3 regions of the Sporosarcina sp. QA0331 genome follow, and region 2 is predicted to be linked to each of the others. Evidence: a T-box and tRNA genes for the amino acid it is inferred to sense, from the RefSeq annotation. Region 2 holds a T-box; the other regions hold tRNA genes.

Region 1 (5,553 bases), 600 kb from region 2:
GTGTTAAAGCCCGAGAGAGCCGCAGTGAATAGGCCCAGGCGACTGTTTAGCAAAAACACAGGTCTCTGCAAAACCGTAAGGTGACGTATAGGGGCTGACGCCTGCCCGGTGCTGGAAGGTTAAGAGGAGAGGTCAGCGCAAGCGAAGCTTCGAATTGAAGCCCCAGTAAACGGCGGCCGTAACTATAACGGTCCTAAGGTAGCGAAATTCCTTGTCGGGTAAGTTCCGACCCGCACGAAAGGCGTAACGATCTGGGCACTGTCTCAACGAGAGACTCGGTGAAATTATAATATGCGTGAAGATGCGCATTACCCGCGACAGGACGGAAAGACCCCGTGGAGCTTTACTGTAGCCTGATATTGAATTCCGGTGCAGCCTGTACAGGATAGGTAGGAGCCTTGGAATCCGGAGCGCCAGCTTCGGAGGAGGCAATGGTGGGATACTACCCTGGCTGTATTGGACTTCTAACCCTTGCCCGTGATCCGGGCAGGAGACAGTGTCAGGTGGGCAGTTTGACTGGGGCGGTCGCCTCCTAAAGTGTAACGGAGGCGCCCAAAGGTTCCCTCAGAATGGTTGGACATCATTCGTAGAGTGCAAAGGCATAAGGGAGCTTGACTGCGAGACCTACAAGTCGAGCAGGGTCGAAAGACGGGCTTAGTGATCCGGTGGTTCCGCATGGAAGGGCCATCGCTCAACGGATAAAAGCTACCCCGGGGATAACAGGCTTATCTCCCCCAAGAGTCCACATCGACGGGGAGGTTTGGCACCTCGATGTCGGCTCATCGCATCCTGGGGCTGTAGTCGGTCCCAAGGGTTGGGCTGTTCGCCCATTAAAGCGGTACGCGAGCTGGGTTCAGAACGTCGTGAGACAGTTCGGTCCCTATCCGTCGCGGGCGCAGGAAATTTGAGAGGAGCTGTCCTTAGTACGAGAGGACCGGGATGGACACACCGCTGGTGTACCAGTTGTCTTGCCAAAGGCATCGCTGGGTAGCTATGTGTGGACGGGATAAATGCTGAAAGCATCTAAGCATGAAGCCCCCCTCAAGATGAGATTTCCCATTACATTTGTAAGTAAGATCCCTCAAAGAAGATGAGGTGGATAGGTCCGGGGTGGAAGCGTGGCGACACGTGCAGCTGACGGATACTAATCGATCGAGGACTTAACCTTATCAGTTAAAAAAGTACGGTTGAACTTGAGTTCAGCAACAATGTTGGTTTTATCCGGTTTTGAACGAATAAGTGTCGTTCGAAAAAGTTTTTTAAAAAAAGACTTGTAATTATCATCAGAATTGGTATAATCAATATTGTCGATTGAAAGACAATCTAGTCTGGTGACGACGGCGAAGAGGTCACACCCGTTCCCATACCGAACACGGAAGTTAAGCTCTTCAGCGCCGATGGTAGTAGGGGGCTTCCCCCTGTGAGAGTAGGACGTCGCCGGGCTAACCAATTCAATTCATTACATATGCAAGTTGACGACGAGAAGAATTGTACAAGCATACATAACTGATCGAATGAAGCTGATGCAGTAATGAGAAACTTATTGCGACTCTCGGTTTAAAGTGGGAGAAGCAAGCAGGTCGCGAAAGCGATTGAAGGAAAGAGGGAGCGTACTTCAGTACGTGACCGAGTGAGTGAATGAAGCTGACAAAGAGATGCGCAGCTTATCACACTTTAAATATGGAGGATTAGCTCAGCTGGGAGAGCACCTGCCTTACAAGCAGGGGGTCGGCGGTTCGAACCCGTCATCCTCCACCATACATTACAAACTTATGATTTTGCCGGTGTAGCTCAATTGGTAGAGCAACTGACTTGTAATCAGTAGGTTGAGGGTTCAAGTCCTTTCGCCGGCACCACTTTTTGAGCCATTAGCTCAGTCGGTAGAGCATCTGACTTTTAATCAGAGGGTCGCAGGTTCGAATCCTGCATGGCTCACCATTTCTTGACTCTCTGTCTTGATATGAATATGCGGGTGTGGTGGAACTGGCAGACACGCTAGACTTAGGATCTAGTGCCGTAAGGCGTGGGGGTTCGACTCCCTTCACCCGCACTTCAATGCGGAAGTAGTTCAGTGGTAGAATACGACCTTGCCAAGGTCGGGGTCGCGGGTTCGAATCCCGTCTTCCGCTCCATATGATTTGCCGGGGTGGCGGAACTGGCAGACGCACAGGACTTAAAATCCTGCGGTAGGTGACTACCGTACCGGTTCGATTCCGGTTCTCGGCACCATAAATTAATTATATATTGCGCCCGTAGCTCAATTGGATAGAGCATCTGACTACGGATCAGAAGGTTGTGGATTCGAATTCTTCCGGGCGCGCCATTCATTCTTGAAAAACGGGAAGTAGCTCAGCTTGGTAGAGCACTTGGTTTGGGACCAAGGGGTCGCAGGTTCGAATCCTGTCTTCCCGACCACTTCTTATAATGGGGCCTTAGCTCAGCTGGGAGAGCGCCTGCCTTGCACGCAGGAGGTCAGCGGTTCGATCCCGCTAGGCTCCACCATTATACTAATACTTTTCCTGGCGGCGTAGCTCAGCTGGCTAGAGCGTACGGTTCATACCCGTAAGGTCGGGGGTTCGATCCCCTCTGCCGCCATCCTAAAGGACCTTTAGCTCAGTTGGTTAGAGCAGACGGCTCATAACCGTCCGGTCGCAGGTTCGAGTCCTGCAAGGTCCACCACTATTTGAATAGTTATCACGGAGGAATACCCAAGCCTGGCTGAAGGGATCGGTCTTGAAAACCGACAGGGGTGTTAAAGCCCGCGGGGGTTCGAATCCCTCTTCCTCCGCCATTTATTTCAAAAGTGCAATAGTGGCTCCTTGGAAAACTAATTATGTAGGAATAATAAATCCTACAACTCACATTATCGCGGGGTGGAGCAAATTTCATCACGCAGAATGAGATTTGTGTAATTTCCTAAAAGGAAATTACAGCTAAGTCCCAAAACAAAACAATATGCGTAGGATTTGAAATTCTTACAACTCACATTATCGCGGGGTGGAGCAGTGGTAGCTCGTCGGGCTCATAACCCGAAGGTCGCAGGTTCAAATCCTGCCCCCGCAACCAAATGGTCCCGTGGTGTAGCGGTTAACATGCCTGCCTGTCACGCAGGAGATCGCCGGTTCGATCCCGGTCGGGACCGCCATTTATTTCCTTACATAGTATTTATGATTTGATGATTGCATATTTCTAAGTGACTCTATAGAAATTACCAGTTTTCCAAGTCAATGTGGCTCAGTAGCTCAGTCGGTAGAGCAAAGGACTGAAAATCCTTGTGTCGGCGGTTCGATTCCGTCCTGAGCCACCATTCCTTGCGGGTGTAGTTTAGTGGTAAAACCTCAGCCTTCCAAGCTGATGATGAGGGTTCGATTCCCTTCACCCGCTTCATGGGCCTATAGCTCAGCTGGTTAGAGCGCACGCCTGATAAGCGTGAGGTCGGTGGTTCGAGTCCACTTAGGCCCATCATATTCCGCAGTAGCTCAGTGGTAGAGCAATCGGCTGTTAACCGATCGGTCGTAGGTTCGAGTCCTACCTGCGGAGCCAATTTTATACGGGGAAGTACTCAAGTGGCTCAAGAGGCGCCCCTGCTAAGGGCGTAGGTCGCGAAAGCGGCGCGAGGGTTCGAATCCCTCCTTCTCCGCCATAAGAATTGGCCCCTTGGTCAAGCGGTTAAGACACCGCCCTTTCACGGCGGTAACACGGGTTCGAATCCCGTAGGGGTCATACAGATGGACTGCTTACGAAGTCCTCACATAAACAGGTGATGAAAAATTATTCATTTTTCATCACCTGTTTTTCTATTGTTAGAAATCCTTTCAAGGTTTATTGAACAGGATTATGGAAGAATGGGGGATACCCACGCATAACTGCTGCGAAGAGCACATAAACCTCGTTAAATGCTCATAAATGTTATGTAAGGCACATAACCTTAGGGAATGGCGCATAAAGTCTAATATCGGCTCATAATCTTTGTTAGAGAAGCATAACGTTGTAGAACTACGCATAACAAGATGTATATATCATCTTGTTGTTTATGCGCGATTTTACGATGTTATGCGTCATTATTTCGCTTTATGCGTAATTCCTAGAATTTATGCGTAGTTATTTCACTTTATGCGTATTTATGCTGTATACACACTTTTTCTTTATCGTGAGAAATCCTTTTTTAAAAAACTGCTGCAGAAAGTCGATATCTGCAGCAGTTTTCGTTTTCTTAGTTATCTCCCGTGTAGCTGTCTCTTTGATGATAGGGAATATCCCCGAGAGGTGATTCCATTCCTTCCTCGTCCAATTCTCCTTCATATTCTTCAGACATCTCTGACCGTACAAAGCCTCTTGTTTCCCCAGTGATATCGGTACTGACAAACTCTTCTATCTCTTCCGTTGCACCATCCATCAGTTCATTATCATATAGGGTATTATAATCATCATGATCCCCTGTGAAATCAGAAGGTGTTTCAGATGTACCGAATTTAGCTATTTCCTGAAAGCTGTCTTCACTGTCTCTTTCATTGTGATCTCTATCAGCGGCTTCTCTTCTGTCTGCGAAAGTGTTAGGGTTGGCCATGAGCAATACGTCCTCTTCTGATGGTCGATCGTTCGGGACATCACGTTCCGGTGAATGATCTATGCAGTATGTCGTGTAAGGAAGTACTTCTAACCTTTCGTACGGAATTTCAGTTTTACACACTTCACAATATCCGTATGTGCCGTTAGTCAAAGCAGCTAAAGCATGCTCCACTTTATCGGATTCATCGCCCGCATGGACATGTAAGGCCAGATCCTTTTGTCTTTCAAATAACTCTGTGCCCATATCTCCCGGATGATTATCGTAAGTTGATAATTCCCCTATTTCTTCTCTTGCGGAGTCTCTAATATCCGTTTCACTTTCTGTTTTTTGTAATTGTGATTTCATTTCCAAAAGACTTTTCTTCAGCATTGATTTCTGTTCAGCTGTTAACATGTTCAGCACATCCTTTTATGTTAGTTGTATTAGTATGGTCGGTGTCCAATCACTTCATAGCAATGAAAGCTTTGTATCTTCTCAATTCCTTTTGAAGCGATGAACTAAACATGGAATACAAATACAGAAAAAAATGGACCCGCCAAATTGGCAAGTCCACAGTTGTGCTTATAGGATATGGCCGATTAGGATGCTGATCCCTAATAATAAACCAAATAATGTGTTTGTGACAGCTGTATTCTTCATTGCTGGCATTACTTCCAATGGAAGTTGGTAAGCACGGAAGGTAGCGATAGCTTTCATCGGTTTTCGAACGCTTAGAAAAACGAGCAATGCCCATGGTGTCACATATCCGAAAACGATGAGTATGATAATCCAGCTATACGACACGATAAAGAAGGAAGCGAGGATTGTAATTGCTTTGGATCTTCCTACAAGGATCGCTAATGTCTTCCTGCCGCCTTCCTTATCACCCTCTAAATCGCGGATGTTGTTGGACATCATTATGGCAGCGACGAGAAGCATACTTGGAATGGAAATGAGCACAGCATCAGTCGTCACTTCACCTGTCTGAATATAGAAGGCGATTA
Region 2 (5,553 bases):
TCGACGAGGTTAGCTGCCGATTTCAATGGCAAACCGCTAATGGAACGAAGATGTTCCACTGCGTTTTCGATGTATTGAGCATTTGCATTCAGCCCGGTGCCAATTGCAGTGGCTCCCATATTGATATCGGAAAGATGCACTCTTGTTCGGCCAATACGTTCGATATCGCGTTCGATGACACTCCGGTAGGCGCTGAATTCTTGTCCTAGTCTAACAGGTACGGCGTCCTGCAAATGGGTCCTTCCCATTTTAATGACTCCGTCGAATTCTTCTTCCTTCACCTTCAGCTCGTCCACAAACTTTTCCATCGTCTCTAACAGCTGGTTCACCATTTGATGCGTCGCAATTTTAATCGCTGTCGGGAATGCATCATTTGTTGACTGGGACATATTAACATGGTTATTCGGACTGATGAAGCTGTAGTCGCCTTTGTCACGCCCCATGATTTCAAGTGCACGATTCGCGATTACTTCATTCGCATTCATGTTGAATGAAGTGCCTGCGCCTCCTTGTATCGGATCGACGATGAACTGGTCTGTCAACGCTCCTTCAATCACTTCTTCTGCGGCTTTGACGATGGCAAATCCTATATCTTCGGGCATATCATTCACGGCAACATTTGAAATGGCCGCAGCTTTTTTCACAATTCCAATCGCGCGGATCAATTCTGGATGCATGCGCTCTTTCGTTATTGGAAAGTTTTCAGTCGCCCGTATCGTTTGAATCCCGTAATATGCATGATCGGGAACCTCTTTCTCCCCTAAGAAATCCTTCTCAATTCTTCCCAAATTCATTTATACCTTGTCCTCTCATTATGGATATTGCCAAATAGGCGTACGATGAACATTGCTCGACAGTTTTTTCTGTCTAGCTTCATGTACATCGTACGCCTTTTATCGTAGGAAAGCTATTGTTTTATTAGTCATTGTTGAGAGAAAAACAATTCTTCATTCAGAATCGTATGCAGATTAATTTCAGACGCTTACTTAAAATACCGTCGTCCACTCTGCCCTCTTCTCCAACATCTTTTTCGCCGCTTCCTTTGCGCCTTCAAGACTATGGCTCGCGGCCCATCCGCATTGGACTTCATTGCATGCCGGCACTTCGTCAGCGGTTAAGACGTCATTCAATGTCTTTTCTAGTATATCGAGCACGTCATCGTAATCATCGTGATTGATGAGCGCCAAATAATAACCCGTCTGGCATCCCATCGGACTAATGTCGACGATTCTGTCCGAATGGTTCCTGCTAAACTCCGCCATCATATGTTCCAATGAATGAATCGCGGGCATTTCAAGATGCTCCTTATTGGGCTGGCAAAAACGGATATCATACTTACGGATGACGTCGCCATTAATCCCTTCCTTTACCCCAGCAAGGCGCACAAACGGGGCCTTCACTTTTGTATGATCCAAGTTGAAGCTCTCCACATTCATCTTTTTTTCTGTCGTCGACATACCCATCTCTCCTTTTCACCCTATCTATATAATCACTTATAACCTATTGACTTACTAAGATTTAATATAGAATATCAAAATTCTGAATAGGTAGCAAGATGAAACAAATATATTTCGAATTTGTCTTGCATTTTATTTTCACTCTGTGTATATTGTGTATAGAGTATATATACACTATTGCAAGGAAGAGGTAGTTCTATGCAAATCATAATTTCCAATACTTCAAAAGAGCCAATATATGAGCAGATTTATGTGCAAATCAAGAAACATATATTGACGAATGAATTACAAGCGGGAGAGGCGTTGCCATCTATGCGGCAATTAGCCAAAGATCTAGATATTAGTGTGATCACAACAAAACGAGCGTATGAAGAGCTTGAGAAAAACGGTTTTATCTTCTCGGTTGTCGGAAAGGGCTCTTATGTGTCTGAACAAAACAATGAAATGATTCTTGAACGGAAAAGGAAAGTAATCGAAGAACAGTTGCTGGCTGCGATTCAAAATAGTAAAGAAATTGGGGTCGAATTAGAGGAGTTACTAGAATTACTAACCATGTTATATAAGGAGGAAACGTGATGGAAAACGTAATTGAACTGCACAATGTAAATAAATCCTTCAAAGGATTTGAGCTTAAAGACATGTCTATCTCAGTTAAGAAAGGCTTTGTTACAGGATTTATTGGTGGTAATGGAGTAGGAAAATCCACAACGATCAAGTTAATTATGAATTTATTACAACCGGATAGTGGAGAGATTTCTCTTTTTGGTCTGAATTATAAAAAGCATGAGAAAGAAATTAAACAACGCATCGGCTTTGTATTTGATCACAACGTTTTTTATGAACATATTACATTGGCTGAAATGAAGAAAATAATAAAACCTGCCTATCAAAACTGGGACGATACTATATTTCATCAGTATGTTAATTTGTTTGAGCTTCCACTCAAGAAAAGTATAAAGACCTTTTCAAAAGGCATGATGATGAAGGCTTCATTAGCCTTTGCGTTATCCCATCGCGCCGAGTTAATCATTATGGATGAACCGACATCGGGATTAGATCCTATATTTCGCAGGGAACTGTTAGACATCCTCCATGATCTTATGCAGGATGATGAAAGAACAATTTTCTTTTCCACGCATATTACGACAGACTTAGATCGAATAGCAGATTATATAACCTTTATCCATAATGGACAGCATATTTTCACAAAAGAGCATTATAAAATCGAAGAAGATTATGCGATTGTAAAAGGCGAAACGAATTTATTAGATCGTGATACAGAACAAGAATTTCTAGGTATTCGAAAATCCAATCATGGATTTGAAGCACTAACGACAAACAAAAAACGTACGGCAAATCTCTTTGGTGATACAGTCATTTTGGAGAAACCGACACTTGAAGATATTATGCTGTATACAAAGAAAGGAAATGATAAGTATGTTAAATCTTATTCGTAAAGATATTGTGTTACAGAAAAACACATTAGTCATTCTATTACCTGCATTATTGATCGCTTTATTAATAGATAGATCTATTATTTGGGTAGGCGTTTTATTTAGCTTCGCTATCATTATGCAAAGTTTTGCGTTGGATGAAAAACCCTCCACCAATCTTTTAATGAATTCTTTACCGTATACCCGTAAGGAAATCGTCAGTTCTAAATATATAGGTGCATGTGTTTTTACTTTCATTATTTTATTGACGATTGTGGTAGGGAATATCATTATTCATAGAGAAATAACTCAATTGGATCAATTGCTGTTTATAGCAGGTGTTATTGTCGTGTTTATTTCATTCGCTTTTCCGTTCTCCTATCTATTTAAAAGTCAGTATTTGATGATAGCCTGCGGTGTTTTGTTTGTCCTTTATCTAGTACTTGTCAATAAGTTCATACTTGATTTGAACGATAGAATTAGAGAAGTAGTCCAAACGATTCTATCATTTGATAATTCTGTGTTGTATGCAGGAGGAATATTAGCAGTAGTGCTTCTCTACATCTTTTCTTGGATGCTTTCGTTACGTATTTATAGTAGAAAAGTATTTTAAAGGGGTGTGTGTATTAAAATTTATTCTGCAAAGGAGCTCACTTAATGTATAGGGAATGGAAGAAGGAGGATAATCAGTCAAACGCTCGGAGGAAATTTTTTGGGGGATGGCCGATCCATTTCATCATCTTTGTCGCCTTTCAAATCATGTTCATTCTATTTGATGGCTCTCGCATTTGGGCTATCTTCAATCCAAACAATTTGGGAATGAAGCTTATAGATTCCCTTCATCCATTTTTCGATCGATTTCAGCCATATACGAGCGAGCAATTGAATTTTGTCACGGCCGTTTGGGGAATCGTTGTAGTCGGACACGGGTTTGTTTGGCTGGGTGAGTTATTGAGGGATAAGCAACGCTCGTAGTAAGCTTGATAGCATGTTAATAGGTATAAGACACCCGCCGAATGACAAAGTTGACCAATTCAAAAAGGTAAGATAAAATAGACGAAATAGTTATACGGAAAATAAGGCTATGAAGAGAAGAGTAGTTTTGAATCATTATTTCCAGAGAGCTCCTGATGGTGGGAAGGAGCAATAATGATCTTAATGAAAAAAAGCTCGGAGCTTCGCACGGATCTAAGATTGATGTCTTAGTGATACTGCGACGGGATCTCCCGTTATAGAGATAGGGTATAATCAATTTTACATTGCCGTACCCGAAGAGGTTGATATGGCAACATATCAACAAACTGAGGTGGTACCGCGAAGTTTAAAACTCTCGCCCTCAAGATGGAAAATCTTGGGGGCGGGAGTTTTTTTGTCGTTTAGAAATTATAAGTAAAAATAAACTAGAAAATTGGAGTGGACAAAATGAGTAATGAACAAACAGTCCTTCGTACAGAAAAAATAGAGGGTTTACGATCGCAAGGGATTTCCGTATATCCTGACAAATATAAGACGACTCATGAACTTTACGAAGCATCTTCCCTTGAGGATGGAACATCACAGGTTCGGGTTGCAGGAAGAATTATGGGAATTCGTCAGTTTACTAAATTAATTTTTATTACAATAGCAGATTTGCAAGGTCATTTACAGCTTCTCCTGAAAAAAGACGAGATTGGAGAGCAAGCTTTTCATCATTTCATCAACTTTTTCGACATAGGAGATTTTATTGGTGTCGAAGGAAACATGTATTCAACGAAAACAAATGAAAAAACGCTTCGTATTGAACAATATGCCTTTCTTGGAAAGGCATTGCATACACTACCGGATAAATGGCATGGATTAAACAATATAGACACACGTTATAGACAACGTTATTTAGATTTGATGATGACAACAGAAACACGGAATCGTATGTTAGTGCGATCAAAGTTAGTGCGAGCTATTCGTAGATTTTTAGAGGAGAAAGACTTTTTAGAGGTGGAAACACCTGTGTTACAACATACCTCTTCTGGTGCATTGGCACGCCCATTTATAACGTATCATAATTCATTGGAAACGGAATTGAATTTACGTATTGCACCAGAAACGTACTTGAAAAGACTGATTGTAGGCGGCTTTACAAAAGTTTTTGAATTCGCAAAGTGCTTTAGAAATGAAGGCATCAGCCCTCAACATCTTCAAGAATTTACGATGGTCGAAGGCTATGCCGCTTTTTGGAACTATACAGATACAATGGAACTCATGCGAGAAATGATTGTATACGTTCTCCAACAGACATTTGAGACTACAGTGATTACGATCCAAGGACAAACAATTGATTTTTCATTGAAATGGAATGTTATTTCATTTAGGGATTTAATTCTTAAAGATACTGGCATTGACATCGATCTGTACTCCGATGTAAAGGATCTATATGAGGAAACAAAGCGGAAAAATATTTATTTAGAGCATGAGAGCATCGAATCGTTAGGTAGAGGGAACTTTATTGACCTTCTGTATAAAAAAATGTGTCGCCCGCAATTGATAGAACCTACATTTTTAATACAACACCCTATTGATTTATCACCATTGGCAAGAGCAAATGATCATAATCCGGCAATTACAGATCGTTTTCAATTAGTCGTCAATGGCGCTGAGATTATCAATGCGTATTCAGAATTAGTGGA
Region 3 (5,553 bases), 1.7 Mb from region 2:
AAACTCCGAATGCCGATGATTTATGTTTGGGAGTCAGACTGCGGGTGATAAGATCCGTAGTCGAGAGGGAAACAGCCCAGACCGCCAGTTAAGGTCCCCAAGTATCCGTTGAGTGGAAAAGGATGTGGCGCTGCCCAGACAACCAGGATGTTGGCTTAGAAGCAGCCACCATTTAAAGAGTGCGTAATAGCTCACTGGTCGAGTGGCGCTGCGCCGAAAATGTACCGGGGCTAAACGGATCACCGAAACTGCGGATTGACACCTATGGTGTCAGTGGTAGGAGAGCGTTCCAAGGGCGTCGAAGCCAGATCGTAAGGACTGGTGGAGCGCTTGGAAGTGAGAATGCCGGTATGAGTAGCGAAAGAAGGGTGAGAATCCCTTCCACCGAATGCCTAAGGTTTCCTGAGGAAGGCTCGTCCGCTCAGGGTTAGTCGGGACCTAAGTCGAGGCCGAAAGGCGTAGACGATGGATAACAGGTTGATATTCCTGTACCACCTCCCCGCCGTTATCAGCAATGGGGGGACGCAGAAGGATAGGGTGAGCGCGCTGTTGGTCATGCGCGTCCAAGCAGTGAGGTGTGGAACGAGGCAAATCCCGTTCCTATAACATTGAGCTGTGATGGCAAGGGGAATTGTCCCCGGAGTCCCTGATTTCACACTGCCAAGAAAAGCCTCTAGCGAGGCGGGAGGTGCCCGTACCGCAAACCGACACAGGTAGGCGAGGAGAGAATCCTAAGGTGATCGAGAGAACTCTCGTTAAGGAACTCGGCAAAATGACCCCGTAACTTCGGGAGAAGGGGTGCTCTGGTAGGGTGTTAAAGCCCGAGAGAGCCGCAGTGAATAGGCCCAGGCGACTGTTTAGCAAAAACACAGGTCTCTGCAAAACCGTAAGGTGACGTATAGGGGCTGACGCCTGCCCGGTGCTGGAAGGTTAAGAGGAGAGGTCAGCGCAAGCGAAGCTTCGAATTGAAGCCCCAGTAAACGGCGGCCGTAACTATAACGGTCCTAAGGTAGCGAAATTCCTTGTCGGGTAAGTTCCGACCCGCACGAAAGGCGTAACGATCTGGGCACTGTCTCAACGAGAGACTCGGTGAAATTATAATATGCGTGAAGATGCGCATTACCCGCGACAGGACGGAAAGACCCCGTGGAGCTTTACTGTAGCCTGATATTGAATTCCGGTGCAGCCTGTACAGGATAGGTAGGAGCCTTGGAATCCGGAGCGCCAGCTTCGGAGGAGGCAATGGTGGGATACTACCCTGGCTGTATTGGACTTCTAACCCTTGCCCGTGATCCGGGCAGGAGACAGTGTCAGGTGGGCAGTTTGACTGGGGCGGTCGCCTCCTAAAGTGTAACGGAGGCGCCCAAAGGTTCCCTCAGAATGGTTGGACATCATTCGTAGAGTGCAAAGGCATAAGGGAGCTTGACTGCGAGACCTACAAGTCGAGCAGGGTCGAAAGACGGGCTTAGTGATCCGGTGGTTCCGCATGGAAGGGCCATCGCTCAACGGATAAAAGCTACCCCGGGGATAACAGGCTTATCTCCCCCAAGAGTCCACATCGACGGGGAGGTTTGGCACCTCGATGTCGGCTCATCGCATCCTGGGGCTGTAGTCGGTCCCAAGGGTTGGGCTGTTCGCCCATTAAAGCGGTACGCGAGCTGGGTTCAGAACGTCGTGAGACAGTTCGGTCCCTATCCGTCGCGGGCGCAGGAAATTTGAGAGGAGCTGTCCTTAGTACGAGAGGACCGGGATGGACACACCGCTGGTGTACCAGTTGTCTTGCCAAAGGCATCGCTGGGTAGCTATGTGTGGACGGGATAAATGCTGAAAGCATCTAAGCATGAAGCCCCCCTCAAGATGAGATTTCCCATTACATTTGTAAGTAAGATCCCTCAAAGAAGATGAGGTGGATAGGTCCGGGGTGGAAGCGTGGCGACACGTGCAGCTGACGGATACTAATCGATCGAGGACTTAACCTTATCAGTTAAGAAGTACGGTTGAACTTGAGTTCAGCAACAATGTTGGTTTTATCCGGTTTTGAACGAACAAGCATCGTTCATACATAGTCTGGTGACGAAGGCGAAGAGGTCACACCCGTTCCCATACCGAACACGGAAGTTAAGCTCTTCAGCGCCGATGGTAGTAGGGGGCTTCCCCCTGTGAGAGTAGGACGTCGCCGGGCTAACCAATTCATTACATAAGCTAGTCGAAGACGAATAGGACTGTACAAGTGTACTTAACTGAACGTGCGAAGATGATGCAGTGATGAGAAGCTTATTGCGACTCTCCGTTTAAAGTGGGAGAAGCAAGCAGGTCGCGGAAGCGATTGAAGGAAAGAGGGAGCGTACTTCAGTACGTGACCGAGTGAGTGAATGAAGCTGACAAAGAGATGCGCAGCTTATCACACTTTAAACATGGAGGATTAGCTCAGCTGGGAGAGCACCTGCCTTACAAGCAGGGGGTCGGCGGTTCGAACCCGTCATCCTCCACCATATCGTTTTAATTTACGTATTATGTGCCTGTGTAGCTCAATTGGTAGAGCAACTGACTTGTAATCAGTAGGTTGAGGGTTCAAGTCCTTTCGCCGGCACCACATTTTGAGCCATTAGCTCAGTCGGTAGAGCATCTGACTTTTAATCAGAGGGTCGCAGGTTCGAATCCTGCATGGCTCACCATTTTTACTGTTTGACTTTTATATGATATGCGGGTGTGGTGGAACTGGCAGACACGCTAGACTTAGGATCTAGTGCCGTAAGGCGTGGGGGTTCGACTCCCTTCACCCGCACTCTCAATGCAGTACGATTTATTTCTAATTCTCGGAATCAGTTATTACGTTATATAGCGCCCGTAGCTCAATTGGATAGAGCGTCTGACTACGGATCAGAAGGTTATGGGTTCGACTCCTGTCGGGCGCGCCATTTACATTATTTCGAGAAGTAGCTCAGCTTGGTAGGGACCAAGGGGGCGCAGGTTCGAATAAATCCTGAATCCCAATCAATTCATGGGGCCTTAGCTCAGCTGGGAGAGCGCCTGCCTTGCACGCAGGAGGTCAGCGGTTCGATCCCGCTAGGCTCCACCAATAAACGCTTATATCAAGATTCTGGCGGCGTAGCTCAGCTGGCTAGAGCGTACGGTTCATACCCGTAAGGTCGGGGGTTCGATCCCCTCTGCCGCCATCTTATAGTGCTTTTAGCTCGGTTGGTAGAGCAGTCGGCCTATAACCGTCTAATCACAGGTTCAAATCTTGTGAAATTCATCAGTATCTATATTTTTCACGGAGGAATACCCAAGCCTGGCTGAAGGGATCGGTCTTGAAAACCGACAGGGGTGTTAAAGCCCGCGGGGGTTCGAATCCCTCTTCCTCCGCCATTATTTTAAAACAAACATACAATTTACGTAAGATTTATAGTTCCTACAACTAACATTATCGCGGGGTGGAGCAGTGGCAGCTCGTCGGGCTCATAACCCGAAGGTCGCAGGTTCAAATCCTGCCCCCGCAACCAAAATGGTCCCGTGGTGTAGCGGTTAACATGCCTGCCTGTCACGCAGGAGATCGCCGGTTCGATCCCGGTCGGGACCGCCATTTATTTCATTACATAGTATTTACGATTTGATGATTGCGGATTTCTAAGTAACTCTATAGAAATTATCAGCTTTCTATGTCAATGTGGCTCAGTAGCTCAGTCGGTAGAGCAAAGGACTGAAAATCCTTGTGTCGGCGGTTCGATTCCGTCCTGAGCCACCATTCCTTGCGGGTGTAGTTTAGTGGTAAAACCTCAGCCTTCCAAGCTGATGATGAGGGTTCGATTCCCTTCACCCGCTCCATGGGCCTATAGCTCAGCTGGTTAGAGCGCACGCCTGATAAGCGTGAGGTCGGTGGTTCGAGTCCACTTAGGCCCACCATATTCCGCAGTAGCTCAGTGGTAGAGCAATCGGCTGTTAACCGATCGGTCGTAGGTTCGAGTCCTACCTGCGGAGCCAATTTTATACGGGGAAGTACTCAAGAGGCTCAAGAGGCGCCCCTGCTAAGGGCGTAGGTCGCGAAAGCGGTGCGAGGGTTCGAATCCCTCCTTCTCCGCCATAAGTTCATCAGTTGGCCCCTTGGTCAAGCGGTTAAGACACCGCCCTTTCACGGCGGTAACACGGGTTCGAATCCCGTAGGGGTCATACAATAAAAAATATCCTATCAAGTTATTCATAAACTTGATAGGATATTTTTTTTTCCATCCAAGCCTGTCTAAAATAACAGGATTTTTGAACTAGCTATCCTGTACATGAATTCATATCAGCAAGTCGTTCCATAGTGCCGTTGGTGTTCAGGCAAGTCCTAACAAGATCAAATGAGGAAGTCGGATTTTGCTTTGTGCTTCCACCACTATTAAATAAAGGTATACGGAATGAAAAGTGTAAGGAATTTCTGACTGATAGGTTATAATTCTATTGATTAAATGAAGGGCATAGTTTTTCATGTGGCTACAAGACAATCACACACTATTATCAGTACTATACTATTTGCTAAACAGTCCTATTCAATTAGATTCCTATTGGTCACTCAGAATAGCTGAAGGGATTAGTAATAATAGATAATACGGGAGAGTGGTTGTCATTACAGTAACGAAACATCCGAATGATTCAAGATAAATGAAGTTGAGGCGAATTAGTGGCTATGGAGCAGCCTTAGCAGTTACGCCATATTTACTAATTAAAATCATTTGGACTTTTGGTCTGTTCCTGCCGACTGAGCAAATGGGTGAACCGAGTTGGCGAATAATTAACGATGTCACTGCAGTTCTTGCAGCAAATGGTATAGCGTTGGCAATAGCGTTTTGCAGGCCATTGGGTGAGAGGCTTCCTGCGTGGATTGTAGCTTTGCCTATATGGATGGTGTACAGGATTGCTCGTGCCGATGCTGTTATTAGCACAATTCTTGGTCCAGCGGCAATTATTAAGGATCAAGAGGCTGGTGCCGCAGATATCTGGATATTTGAGTAGGTATTTGATTATATTCCTTTTTTGGTATAGGAATCTTTCTTCCAATCGCCTTGGCAGGTTACGTAAAGGCAAGATGGCCTGAAGCTCTTGGCGGCAAAATTTACTACCGAGAGCAGCCTGGAAACACTCTTTAATTACAGAAAACTTTGGCTGTAATCGTAGCTTTCGGTTGTATTCTCCTTGGAGTCGTCAAATTGTACGGGGCTGCTGGCGGTACGATTGGCATAGATCCTACCTATATTGATGCATGATCGTGATTTATGGTGGCATCTGCTATCGTTGAGTGTAGTGTATGGTCTCTTGAGGCGCTTATGGCATACTAGTTTTGACATACCGCCGTGGATCCAAGCGGTTCCTACTTCCGATGATGTAACCTGGATTTCATCGGAAATGCTCATTACAAATGACCTCTCTTCCGCTTTAACCGCTACTCGGCTCGATGCTTTACCTTCCCTAGAATATCCCGTAGTACTGGTGCGCTTGACCCGGACAGGCATCGTTTGGGTGTGATAATGGGAATGCTTCTTCTTCTGATATTGCATGATCGCCGTCTAGCGATAC

The links. A T-box is a leader RNA that pairs with one kind of tRNA and senses whether it is charged. The one in region 2 lies ahead of lysS (lysine--tRNA ligase), so its partner is inferred to be a tRNA-Lys.
Region 1: it encodes a tRNA-Lys, which carries the amino acid that the T-box ahead of lysS (lysine--tRNA ligase) is inferred to sense. The anticodon was not compared.
Region 3: it encodes a tRNA-Lys, which carries the amino acid that the T-box ahead of lysS (lysine--tRNA ligase) is inferred to sense. The anticodon was not compared.

Annotation. Positions count from the first base shown of each region.
Region 1 covers NZ_CM147850.1:2,578,631-2,584,183, reverse strand. Annotated here, with positions in the region: rRNA gene AC0L13_RS13080 (23S ribosomal RNA) at 1-1,168, shown strand, start outside; rRNA gene rrf (5S ribosomal RNA) at 1,328-1,443, shown strand; tRNA gene AC0L13_RS13070 (tRNA-Val) at 1,683-1,758, shown strand; tRNA gene AC0L13_RS13065 (tRNA-Thr) at 1,781-1,856, shown strand; tRNA gene AC0L13_RS13060 (tRNA-Lys) at 1,863-1,938, shown strand; tRNA gene AC0L13_RS13055 (tRNA-Leu) at 1,969-2,050, shown strand; tRNA gene AC0L13_RS13050 (tRNA-Gly) at 2,058-2,132, shown strand; tRNA gene AC0L13_RS13045 (tRNA-Leu) at 2,141-2,229, shown strand; tRNA gene AC0L13_RS13040 (tRNA-Arg) at 2,247-2,323, shown strand; tRNA gene AC0L13_RS13035 (tRNA-Pro) at 2,339-2,415, shown strand; tRNA gene AC0L13_RS13030 (tRNA-Ala) at 2,427-2,502, shown strand; tRNA gene AC0L13_RS13025 (tRNA-Met) at 2,522-2,595, shown strand; tRNA gene AC0L13_RS13020 (tRNA-Ile) at 2,603-2,679, shown strand; tRNA gene AC0L13_RS13015 (tRNA-Ser) at 2,699-2,791, shown strand; tRNA gene AC0L13_RS13010 (tRNA-Met) at 2,992-3,066, shown strand; tRNA gene AC0L13_RS13005 (tRNA-Asp) at 3,070-3,145, shown strand; tRNA gene AC0L13_RS13000 (tRNA-Phe) at 3,232-3,307, shown strand; tRNA gene AC0L13_RS12995 (tRNA-Gly) at 3,314-3,384, shown strand; tRNA gene AC0L13_RS12990 (tRNA-Ile) at 3,389-3,462, shown strand; tRNA gene AC0L13_RS12985 (tRNA-Asn) at 3,469-3,543, shown strand; tRNA gene AC0L13_RS12980 (tRNA-Ser) at 3,553-3,643, shown strand; tRNA gene AC0L13_RS12975 (tRNA-Glu) at 3,652-3,723, shown strand; gene AC0L13_RS12970 (TraR/DksA C4-type zinc finger protein) at 4,214-4,963, opposite strand; gene AC0L13_RS12965 (1,4-dihydroxy-2-naphthoate polyprenyltransferase) at 5,132-5,553, opposite strand, start outside.
Region 2 covers NZ_CM147850.1:3,175,433-3,180,985, forward strand. Annotated here, with positions in the region: gene aspA (aspartate ammonia-lyase) at 1-794, opposite strand, end outside; gene AC0L13_RS16080 (S-ribosylhomocysteine lyase) at 987-1,457, opposite strand; gene AC0L13_RS16085 (GntR family transcriptional regulator) at 1,656-2,033, shown strand; gene AC0L13_RS16090 (ABC transporter ATP-binding protein) at 2,033-2,914, shown strand; gene AC0L13_RS16095 (ABC-2 transporter permease) at 2,895-3,503, shown strand; gene AC0L13_RS16100 (hypothetical protein) at 3,548-3,865, shown strand; T-box leader at 3,966-4,231, shown strand; gene lysS (lysine--tRNA ligase) at 4,313-5,553, shown strand, end outside.
Region 3 covers NZ_CM147850.1:1,443,876-1,449,428, forward strand. Annotated here, with positions in the region: rRNA gene AC0L13_RS06910 (23S ribosomal RNA) at 1-1,979, shown strand, start outside; rRNA gene rrf (5S ribosomal RNA) at 2,067-2,182, shown strand; tRNA gene AC0L13_RS06920 (tRNA-Val) at 2,417-2,492, shown strand; tRNA gene AC0L13_RS06925 (tRNA-Thr) at 2,518-2,593, shown strand; tRNA gene AC0L13_RS06930 (tRNA-Lys) at 2,600-2,675, shown strand; tRNA gene AC0L13_RS06935 (tRNA-Leu) at 2,704-2,785, shown strand; tRNA gene AC0L13_RS06940 (tRNA-Arg) at 2,842-2,918, shown strand; tRNA gene AC0L13_RS06945 (tRNA-Ala) at 3,004-3,079, shown strand; tRNA gene AC0L13_RS06950 (tRNA-Met) at 3,103-3,176, shown strand; tRNA gene AC0L13_RS06955 (tRNA-Ile) at 3,188-3,253, shown strand; tRNA gene AC0L13_RS06960 (tRNA-Ser) at 3,277-3,369, shown strand; tRNA gene AC0L13_RS06965 (tRNA-Met) at 3,429-3,503, shown strand; tRNA gene AC0L13_RS06970 (tRNA-Asp) at 3,508-3,583, shown strand; tRNA gene AC0L13_RS06975 (tRNA-Phe) at 3,670-3,745, shown strand; tRNA gene AC0L13_RS06980 (tRNA-Gly) at 3,752-3,825, shown strand; tRNA gene AC0L13_RS06985 (tRNA-Ile) at 3,827-3,903, shown strand; tRNA gene AC0L13_RS06990 (tRNA-Asn) at 3,907-3,981, shown strand; tRNA gene AC0L13_RS06995 (tRNA-Ser) at 3,991-4,081, shown strand; tRNA gene AC0L13_RS07000 (tRNA-Glu) at 4,096-4,167, shown strand; gene AC0L13_RS07005 (hypothetical protein) at 4,642-4,992, shown strand.